2 regions of the Kribbella qitaiheensis genome follow, and region 2 is predicted to be linked to the other one. Evidence: riboswitches for the same ligand, from Rfam matches in the RefSeq annotation. Region 2 holds a riboswitch; the other holds the start of a gene.
What was found. A riboswitch is a leader RNA that binds a small molecule or an ion and turns the genes downstream of it on or off. The one in region 2 is predicted to bind cyclic di-AMP.
Positions count from the first base shown of each region.

Region 1: it holds a riboswitch for cyclic di-AMP, as region 2 does, so the genes downstream of both, F1D05_RS34180 (DUF7594 domain-containing protein) here and F1D05_RS24005 (glycoside hydrolase family 16 protein) in region 2, are expected to answer to the same signal.

Region 1 is NZ_CP043661.1:7,187,925-7,192,930, forward strand. Features, by position in the region: gene cysD (sulfate adenylyltransferase subunit CysD) at 1-400, shown strand, start outside; gene cysN (sulfate adenylyltransferase subunit CysN) at 409-1,653, shown strand; gene pssD (PssD/Cps14F family polysaccharide biosynthesis glycosyltransferase) at 1,650-2,123, shown strand; gene F1D05_RS34175 (glycosyltransferase) at 2,120-2,665, shown strand; cyclic di-AMP (ydaO/yuaA leader) riboswitch at 3,054-3,223, shown strand; gene F1D05_RS34180 (DUF7594 domain-containing protein) at 3,229-5,006, shown strand, end outside.
Region 2 is NZ_CP043661.1:5,068,516-5,073,521, forward strand. Features, by position in the region: gene F1D05_RS24000 (ArnT family glycosyltransferase) at 1-1,032, shown strand, start outside; gene F1D05_RS24005 (glycoside hydrolase family 16 protein) at 1,285-2,823, opposite strand; cyclic di-AMP (ydaO/yuaA leader) riboswitch at 2,828-3,036, opposite strand; gene F1D05_RS39055 (hypothetical protein) at 3,792-3,953, shown strand; gene F1D05_RS24010 (Type 1 glutamine amidotransferase-like domain-containing protein) at 4,197-4,865, shown strand.

The DNA.
Region 1 (5,006 bases), 2.1 Mb from region 2:
GTACAACGGCCGGATCCATCTGGGCGAAAGCATCCGGGTGTTCCCGCTGTCGAACTGGACCGAGCTGGACATCTGGCAGTACATCGAGCAGGAAAAGCTCGACCTGCCGTCGATCTACTACGCGCACGAGCGGACCGTCTTCGACCGCAACGGAATGTTGTTCGCGGCCAATGAATTCTGCCCGCCGAAGCCCGGCGAGGAGACCTTCACCGCGATGGTCCGGTATCGCACGGTCGGCGACGCGTCGCTGACGGCCGCGGTCCTGTCGGACGCCGACACCGTCGCGAAGGTCATCGACGAGGTGGCCAGCACCAGGATCACCGAGCGCGGCGCGACCCGTGGCGACGACAAGTTCAGCGAAGCCGCGATGGAAGACCGCAAGCGGGAAGGGTATTTCTGACCGTGGACATCCTCAGACTGGCCACGGCCGGATCCGTCGACGACGGCAAGAGCACCCTGATCGGGCGGCTCCTCTACGACACCAAGTCGGTCTTCACCGACCAGATCGAGTCGGTCGAGCGGGCCAGCCGCGAGCGCGGTGACGACTACGTGAACCTGGCTCTGCTGACCGACGGACTGCGGGCCGAACGGGAGCAGGGCATCACGATCGACGTGGCCTACCGGTACTTCGCGACGCCGCGGCGCAAGTTCATCGTCGCGGACACCCCGGGCCACATCCAGTACACCCGCAACATGGTGACCGGTGCGTCGACCGCCGACCTCGCGCTGATCCTGGTCGACGCACGGAAAGGCCTGCTGGAGCAGAGCCGCCGGCACGCCTTCCTGGCAACCCTGCTGCATGTCCCGCACCTGGTGCTGTGCGTGAACAAGATGGACCTGGTCGACTACTCCGAAGAGGTCTTCGAGGAGATCCGCGCCGAGTTCACCCAGTTCGCCGCCAAGCTGGATGTCGGCGACCTCACCATCATCCCGGTGTCCGCACTGGCCGGCGACAACATCGTCCACCGCTCGACCACCATGAGCTGGTACGAGGGGCCGAGCCTGCTGCACCACCTGGAGAACGTGCACGTGGCCAGCGACCGGAACCTGATCGACGTCCGGTTCCCGGTGCAGTACGTGATCCGCCCGCAGTCCGACCAGTACCGCGACTACCGCGGGTACGCCGGTCAGGTGGCCGGTGGCGTCCTGAAGCCCGGCGACGAGGTGATGGTGCTGCCGTCCGGTTTCACCACGACGATCCGCTCGATCGAGACGGCCGACGGCCCGATCGACGAGGCGTTCCCGTCGATGTCGGTGACGATCCGGCTGACCGACGAGATCGACATCTCCCGGGGTGACATGATCTGCCGGGTGAACAACGCTCCGTCGGTCACCCAGGACATCGACGCGATGATCTGCTGGATGGACGACGTCCCGCTGCGGCCGGGCCAGAAGCTCGCGATCAAGCACACCACCCGGTCGGCCCGCGCGATGGTCAAGGACCTGCAGTACCGGCTGGACATCAACTCGCTGCACCGTGACATAGCGGCCGATCACCTGGGCCTGAACGACATCGGCCGGGTCCGGCTGCGGACCACCCAGCCGCTGCTCTGCGACGAGTACAAGCGGAACCGCTCGACCGGTGGCTTCGTGCTGATCGACGAGGCGACCAACCGCACCGTCGGGGCCGGCATGGTGAACGAGGCCCGGTGAGCACGAGCGAGCCCGCGACGATCCGGGTGCTGATGGTCTGTTCCAGCGGCGGTCACCTGGCCCAGCTGATGACGCTGAGGCCGTGGTGGTCGCAGCGGGACACAGCCTGGGTGACGTTCCCGACCGAGGACGGCCGATCGCTGCTGGCGGGGGAGCGGACGTACTTCGCGTACTACCCGACCACCCGCAACATCAAGAACCTGATCCGCAACACGCTGCTCGCGGTCCGGGTGATGCTCAAGGAGCGCCCCGACGTGGTCGTCACCACCGGCGCGGGCGTCGCCTTGCCGTTCTTCGTACTGGCCAGGCTGGGCCGGATCCCGACCGTCTACATCGAGGTCTTCGACCGGATCGACCACGCCACCCTGACCGCCAAGCTGTGCCGCCCGTTCACCACCCGGATGCTGGTCCAGTGGGACGAACAGAAGGACCTGTACGCCGGGTCGACCGTGGTCGGGAGGCTGCTGTGAGCGAGCTGGACGTGCTGGTCATCCTCGGCACCGACCACCACCACTTCGATCGCCTGGTGGGCTGGCTGGACGACTTCCTCGAGCAGCCCGGCAACGAGTCCCTGCGGGCTCTCGTGCAGCTCGGGGACACCGCTCCGCCACACCGGGCCGAAGGCATCGGCATCGTCGCGTACGACGAACTGCAGCGCCTGATGCGGCGGGCGACGGCCGTCGTCACGCACGGCGGTCCGGCCACGATGCTGGAGGTTCGCAAGCAGGGCCGCAAGCCGTTGGTCGTGCCCCGGGACCCCGCGCTGGGCGAGCACGTGGACCAGCACCAGCAGGAGTTCTCCCGCCGGATGGGCAAGCTCGGCCTGATCACCCTCTGCGAGGAGCGTGGGGCCTTCCTGGACACGTTGGCGGCCATTCTGAAGGACCCGGACGCCCATGCGGTGTCCGGGCAGGAGAACGAGCGTGACAGAGCGCAAGTGACCGCCGCGGTCGCGGCGACCGGGAGCATCATCGACCGGCTGGCGACCGGTCATCGTCGCAAAAAGCGCTGAATCATTCGTTTGAACTGCCTGCAAAACAATCGTTTCAGCTTCGGAAATGAGCCGGAAAGCGGTTCCGGAATTTATCCGGCCGGCCCCGGCCGATGGGCTTCCTGAGTAAAGAGTTCGTTTAAATCTCAGCCCAGATTCAGATCGAATCAATGCGATGAGTGTCCGGATACCCGGACTTCTTCTACGTTACGTAACGATTCAGCTTGTTATCTAGCTGTAATACTACTCTCCGTAGTTTCGTCACGGAACGTGCAGGTTAAGCCGCTGCGGGTGCCCTTGAGCACTCCCCGGAGTTCTGCATAAGCTCACCGCGCCTGGCCGGGCTGGGGATGGTCAGGTCCCACCAAATCGCCGACTCGCAACGCCGAGCTCCGCCCTCCGGGTCGACGATCACCTACCACCCAGCAATAGAGGGCGGAAGTGGGGGACCCACAGGTTCCCGGGCCGAACGGACGTCAAACGTCCGGGCAGGCTCTTGGGGCGAAGCCGCGAAAGCGACCGGGTAATACTTCCGACCCGAGCCCGACAGCTAACCTCACAGGCGTGCAGGAAGGACAGCCCCCATGCGGGATGAAATCTCCCGTAGGTATGCACGACATCGTGCTGCCGTTCCCTCCGACGTACTGAACGAACCGGTCGCAAAAGCGGGCCGGCGGACACTGATCCCGATCGTCGCGGCGATCGCGATCCTGTTAGGTACCACCGGGCTGGGCGTCGCGGCGCTCAACAAGCCCACCAAGCTCCCTGCGCCTGTCGCCGTCTCGGCCGCGGCCGACGCTTACGTCTCCAGCAAGTCCAGCACCCAGCGTCATGGCTGGTCCTCCCGGCTGGTGGCGAAGAAGAACGAGGCATCGATCCTGGTGCGCTACACGGTTCCCCCGGTGGCAGCAGGGATCGACCGCCAGGCGACGCTGGTCCTGCACCGGCTGACGCAAGGCACGCCGGGCAAGATCACGGTCTCCACCGGCTCCGCCGGCTGGGCCGAGAACGTCACCTACGCGACCGCGCCGACGGCAGCCGGTACGCCGATCGCGACCGTGGCGGACGACGGCAAGTCGGCCGAGCTGCGGATCGACGTGTCGTCGGCGGTGACCGATGCCGGCGTACTGAACCTGGCCCTCACCCAGCCGGACGGCGCCAACTACGCCGTCTTCGGCGCCCGTGAGTCAGGCCGCAACGAGTCGAAGCTGGAGATCAGTTACGTCCGCCAGGGTGACGGCCCGACGCCGTCCATGCCCACCTCGGCGCCGACGAAGCCGAATCCGACCACTCCGACGACGGGTCCGACCTCGGTTCCGACGAAGCCGACCACGGCTCCGACGAAGCCGACCACGCCGACCCAGCCGCCGACGTCCACCCCGACGTCGACCCCGACGTCGACGCCGACCTCGACGCCCACCGCAGGTCCGGGTTGCTCGGTCTCCGCGCTACTGGTGCCGTCGTGTGGCGCCTGGTTCGGTGCCGCCGCGAACCCGCTGGGCAGCGAGTCGTGGGACACCGCACTGCCGGCGTTCGAGTCCACCGTCGGCCGGACGGTCGACATCGCCCACTACTACAACTCGAGCCCGAAGGTCTTCCCGAGCGCGGACATGATCAAGCGGGCCCGGGAGCCAGGCAAGAAGCGGATGCTGCTGCTGAACTGGAAGCCCGAAATGGGCCGTACCTGGGCCCAGGTGGCGGCCGGTGACCCGGCGGTGGACGCGGCGATCGATGCCGAGGCCAAGTACCTGAAGTCGACCTTCCCGGAGAAGTTCTTCCTCGGAATCCACCACGAGCCGGAGGACGACGTGAAGCCGGCCGCCGGATCGGGGATGACGGCCAAGGACTACAAGGCGATGTACCGGCACGTGGCGCTGCGGCTGAAGGCCGGCGGCGTGACGAACGCGGTGTTCGTGATGAACTACATGGGAACGCCGCACTGGGGCTCGCAGTCCTGGTTCGCCGATCTCTACCCCGGTGACGACGTCGTCGACTGGATCGCGGAGGACCCGTACATCTTCGGGACCTCCAAGGACTGGTGGACCGACTTCGCCAGCGCGGTCGACCGCAAGGACACCTACACCTACCCGAACTGGCCGGGCTTCTACACGTGGGCGACCACGAAGCACCCGGGCAAGCCGATCATGCTGGGTGAGTGGGGTATCAACGAGCAGACGACCTTCGGCAAGACGAAGGCCGACATCCTCAACACGGTCGACGAAGGCCTGGCCAAGCGGCCGGCGATCAAGGCGCTGGTGTACTGGAACGAGACGAAGTTCGACCCGGTCGGTGAGACCAGGCTGGACTCGTCGAGTACGGCCAGGTCCACCGCCCAGCAGGTACTGGACAGCGGTCCGCTGGC
Region 2 (5,006 bases):
TCCCGATTGATTGCCACCCGCAACCATCGCCTGTGGCTTGTCATCGGTCTCGTCCTGGGAATCGGCCTGTTGAACAAGATGCTGCTCGCCCTATGGGTGTTCGCAGTACTGGTCGCGCTGATTCTCGTCGGCCCACGACGAATCCTCCACAGCCGCTGGTTTCTCGCGGCTTGCCTGATTGCGACGGCATTGTGGACGCCATACCTATCCTGGCAGGCCAACCACGACTGGCCGCAATTGACCATGGCCTCAGTACTACGGGCGCAAGCGCTCGGACTATTGCCGAGCCAAGTCATAGTCGGTCCACTCCTGCTACCGCTATGCGTCGCAGGTCTGGTGTGGTTATGGCGCAGCCAATTCCGTCTCTTCGCCGTGGCTTTCATCGTCTTCGCAGCACTATTGATGGCCACCGGCGGCAAGGCCACCTACCTCGCCGGCGCTTACCCAGGCGTCTTCGCCGGAGCCGGAATTGCCGCCGACCAATGGGTGCGCTCCCGCCGAAATGCCCTTGCCCTGTACGGCGTACTCGGCCTGTCGCTCCTGATCGCGGCGCCAATCGGCCTGCCGCTGCTGCCTGAGCGTACGGCGGTGTCGCTCGGCAACGCGCTGGGCTTCGACCAGGCTCGCGGCCAAAGCGGTTGGCCTGCGGTCGCCGACGCGGTAGCCCGTGCAATGAACCAACTGACTCCTGCCGAGCGCTCCCGTACGGTGATCTACACCTACAGCTACACGCAGGCTTCCGCGATCCAGCTCTTCGGCCCGGCCCGCGACCTGCCACCGGCGTACAGCGGCCACAACGGCTTCGCCTATTGGGGTCCGCCGCCGGACTCAGCCGACATCGCGGTCGTGGTGGACGACTCCAGCAGTCCAGAAGAAGTCCCCGAATGGACGCGCCAGGCCTGCCAATCCCTCGAACCGGCAGCCATGGTCGAAACCCCGATCGCGACCCGCGAACGAGGCCGGCTGATCTGGATCTGCCACCTCCGCGAGCCCTGGTCAACGCTCTGGCCCCACCTCACCCGCGTCGGCTGACCACGGCTTCCGCAGTACGGCGTATTGCCGGCCCGCCCACCGAAATGGACGGGCTCAACGACATGCCCGGAGATGACATGGTGCGTCGCCACGTACGGCGCAAAGGCAGCCCGAATATTCTCGACGTACGGCCGGCGGGTGCACTCCCATGTTGAGACATGGGAGTGCACCCGCACGGGGTTGCTACCTCAGGAGCTCAGTTCGTGCAGTCGATGGAGAAGGACTGCCGCAAGGACGCAATCGGCGTGAGCATCATGCCCACACGCGGACCCAGTCGACTCGAACAGCAGTGCCGGGAGTGATCGCTTCGCCCGAGTGCTGACGAACCGCGTAGTTGAAGATGAGGAACTGCGGAAGCGAGCCGGCGAAGGCGTGCGACCACATCGGCTTGCCGTCGTAGTAGAACGTGACTCCGCTGCTGGTCCACTGCGAGCCGAAGTTGTGGCAGCCGGCCAGCGGCGTGGACGAGTAGGTACCGCCGTGATAGACCGGATCGACATAGTGCAGCGAAGCCTTGGTGCCGCCGCCGATGCCCTCGAGGACGTCGATTTCCCCATGGTCCGGCCACGGCACTGAGGACGGTCCGTTCGTCCACCAGGCCGGGAAACCGTCGACCCTGCCATCGCCGTTACCGTCAGGCAGGCAAACCCTTGCCTCGAACGAGCCGTACCGCTGGTTGAACGTCTTACGAGTGTTCACCAGGCCGGAAACGTACTGCTTGGTGCCGCCTCGGCACGTTGCTTGTTGCTGCGCGAGGCTCAGGTTGAGGAATCCGCCTGCCTCGGAGACCTGCCGGGTGTCGTAGCACTGGAGGTTGTCGCTGTTGACACCGTCCGAGATGCCTTCCTTGAACCAGCCCCGCTCCCACTTGGTGGTGTCGACCGCGCTGGCATTGAACTCGTCCTGGAACGTCAGCCGAGACGAATTCGCCGGGTTCCATGACGGCGCGAGGCCGGTCGTGGGCGGAGTAGACGTCGGACTCGTTGTGGTGGGCGAGGCAGTAGCGGTGGGCGTGGGTGACGCGGTGGTCGGCGTCGTCGTCGGCTTGGTCGTCGTCGGTGTCGCTGTGGGCGACTGCGTCGGCTGCACCGTCGTCGGCGCCGAGGTGGGGGCCGACGTCGGCGTCGACGGCACCGGGCCGGTCGTGCCCTCGGGGACGTAGCTGATCTCCAGCTTCGTCTGCATCGTGCCGGCTTCGCGCGAGCCGAAGATAGTGCCGCCGGCCCCGACCGGCTGCGTTACCGCCAGGTTCAGCTCGCCGGCCTCGGTGATGCCCTCGGAGACGTCGATCCGCAGCTGCGCCGACTTGCCGTCGTCGGCCACTGTCACGAACGGCGTGCCCGGCTTCGGAGCAGTCGAGTAGGTCACGGCCTCGGTCCAGCTGCCCGGCGCCTTCGACACCGCGATCTTGGCCGGGTTGCTGGTGGTCAGCCGGGTCAGCACCAGCGTGGCCTTGCGGTCGTAGCCGTCCGCCACCGCGGGCACGGAGTACCGGATGAAGCTGGTCGACTCGTTCATCTTCGCCACCAGCCGGGAGGACCAGCCATGCCTCTGGGTGGCGGACGTGGTCTGCACGTAGGCGTCGGCGGTGGCAGTAAGGCTGACCGGGGCCGGGATGCTGTCAGAGTTCAGCGCCGCCACGCCGATCCCGGCGGTGGTGAGGAGCAAGGAGGTTCCCGCGATGATCGGGATCAGCGTCCGGCGGCCGGCCTTGGCGGCCGGTTCTTTCAGTTTGTCGGAGGGAACGGCAGCGCGGTGTTGTGCGTGCCGACGGGAGAATGCGTCCCGCATGGGGACAGTCCTTCCTGCACGCCTGTGAGGTTAGCTGTCGGGCTCGGGCTGGAAGTTTGCCCGGTCGCTGGCGCGACTTCGCCCCAAGGACCGCACCGGAGCGCACGCAGGCGCTACGGCTGGTCCGGAAACCTTGGGTTCCCCACTTCCGCCCTCGGATGCGATGTGGGAGGGGCCACCGACTCGGAGGGCGGAACTCGGCGTTGCAAGTCGGCGGAGATATTGGTTGCTCTACCTGCATCCGGTCCCCAGGTCCGGGCAGGCGCCGGTGAGCATATGCACACCCACTAGGAGGTCTCAAATCGGTAACGGTGACGCCATTGACTACGTAACGCAACAATCGGAGCTAGTGATCGGCACAGCGTGACAATCCCAACGGCCTTACCCCGCTAAAGCCATCACTGTCCGTCGCACGACGCCGATTATCGAATGGCGCAGCGACATTTTCGTGACACTCCGTCTCGACATACTCCGACGATTTCCTCCGCATTACGGACGGCTCATTTCGGAGCGTATTCAATCGCCTACACGGAGGCTCGATTTCCGGCCGGTTCGGTCAGAACATCGACGTGCTGCTGCAGCTGATTTGGGAGCCCACCCAGGTCGCAATAAGTGCCGCCGCTGCACACGCCTGCGGTCCTGGCTGGAGCACATCGTGAAGCCCGCGAAGAGGCCGAAGACCCATCAGGAGTACGAGCCGGGGGAGGAGCAAGCCAGCGTCTTTCTCAAGGCGGCCAAGCGGACTCGGCTATAGGCCTTGTTCGTGCAGGCACCGTTCTTGGGATTGACGCGGCGAGTTGCTGGGCCTGAGGTGGGAGGACATTGACTGGGCCGACCAGACCTTAAAAGTACGGCGAACTCTGCAGCGCGTTGATGGAGCGCTGGGAGCTGTGGCTCCGACGACCAGGAAGTCTCGCCGGACGTTGCCGCTGATTGAGCTTTGCCTAGAGTTGCTGAGGCTTCACTGGGTGCTGCAACCAAAGGAGCGGCTGGCGGCTGGCGCCAAGTGGATTGATACCGGCTACATCTTTACGACGAAGATCGGGGCGCCGATCGAGCCGGACAGTCTGCGGCGGGACTGGTATCCCCTACGGGTCCGGGTCGTACTGGGGGGAGATGCGTTTCCATAATCTGCGGCACTGGTGTGTGACCCTGCTCCTGTGGCTTGGCCTTCCGCCGCCACGCGCTACATCCGAACAAATGTTCCCTTAAGCTTTCGTGACGAATGGGTTGTCGGATCCGGAACGTAGTGTTCGTAGAACAGGTGAGTGGCGGCCAATCGAGGGCGCCACCGGCAAGACGAGGAGTCAGGCGATGACGCGTCCGCGGTCCCTATGTCACACGAATCCGTCGCACCCAACTCGGGAGGCGTTGTGAAGCTCCTTCTCACATCCGGAGGCGTTACGAACGAGAGCATCCGCGATGCGCTGGTCGATCTGCTGGGCAAGCCGATCTCCGAGTCCCAAGCGCTCTGCATCCCCACGGCGCAGTGGGGCCACCCGATGCTCGGGCCCGCCTCGGTGCGAAGCTTCGTCGCCGGCGAGCCTCCGTGGCACATGATGACCAGCCTGGGCTGGGCGTCCTTGGGCGTCCTGGAGCTCACCGCGCTGCCCAGCATCGGCGAGGAGCGGTGGGTGCCGTGGGTCCGAGAGGCCGATGTGCTGCTGGTGGACGGCGGCGACGCGACGTACCTGTACCACTGGATGCGGCAGTCAGGGCTGTCGGAGGTCATCTCGTCGCTACCCGAGACGGTCTGGGTAGGGCTCAGTGCCGGCAGCATGGTGATGACACCGCGGATCGGTAACGACTTCGTCAACTGGCCTTCTGCGCCGGACGACCGCACGCTCGGAATGGTCGACTTCTCGATCTACCCGCACCTGGACCACGAGCTCATGCCGGGGAACACCATGGCCGACGCGGAAAGATGGGCCGCCGACATCGCAGGTCCGGCCTACGCCATCGACGACCAGACCGCCATCAAGGTGACCGACGGCACCGTCGAGGTCATCTCCGAAGGGCACTGGAAGGCCTTCCCCGCATAGCCGCCGACTGCTACCGGAGCCTCCCGGCGCCCCTCCTCTGCGTCGTACTGGACCGCCCAGGTCACCCACCGAGACTCTTTTCGGAGCTCAAGGGACCGCATGATCGATTCGGGGAGCTGGTGCGGCACACGCTTTGTTCGA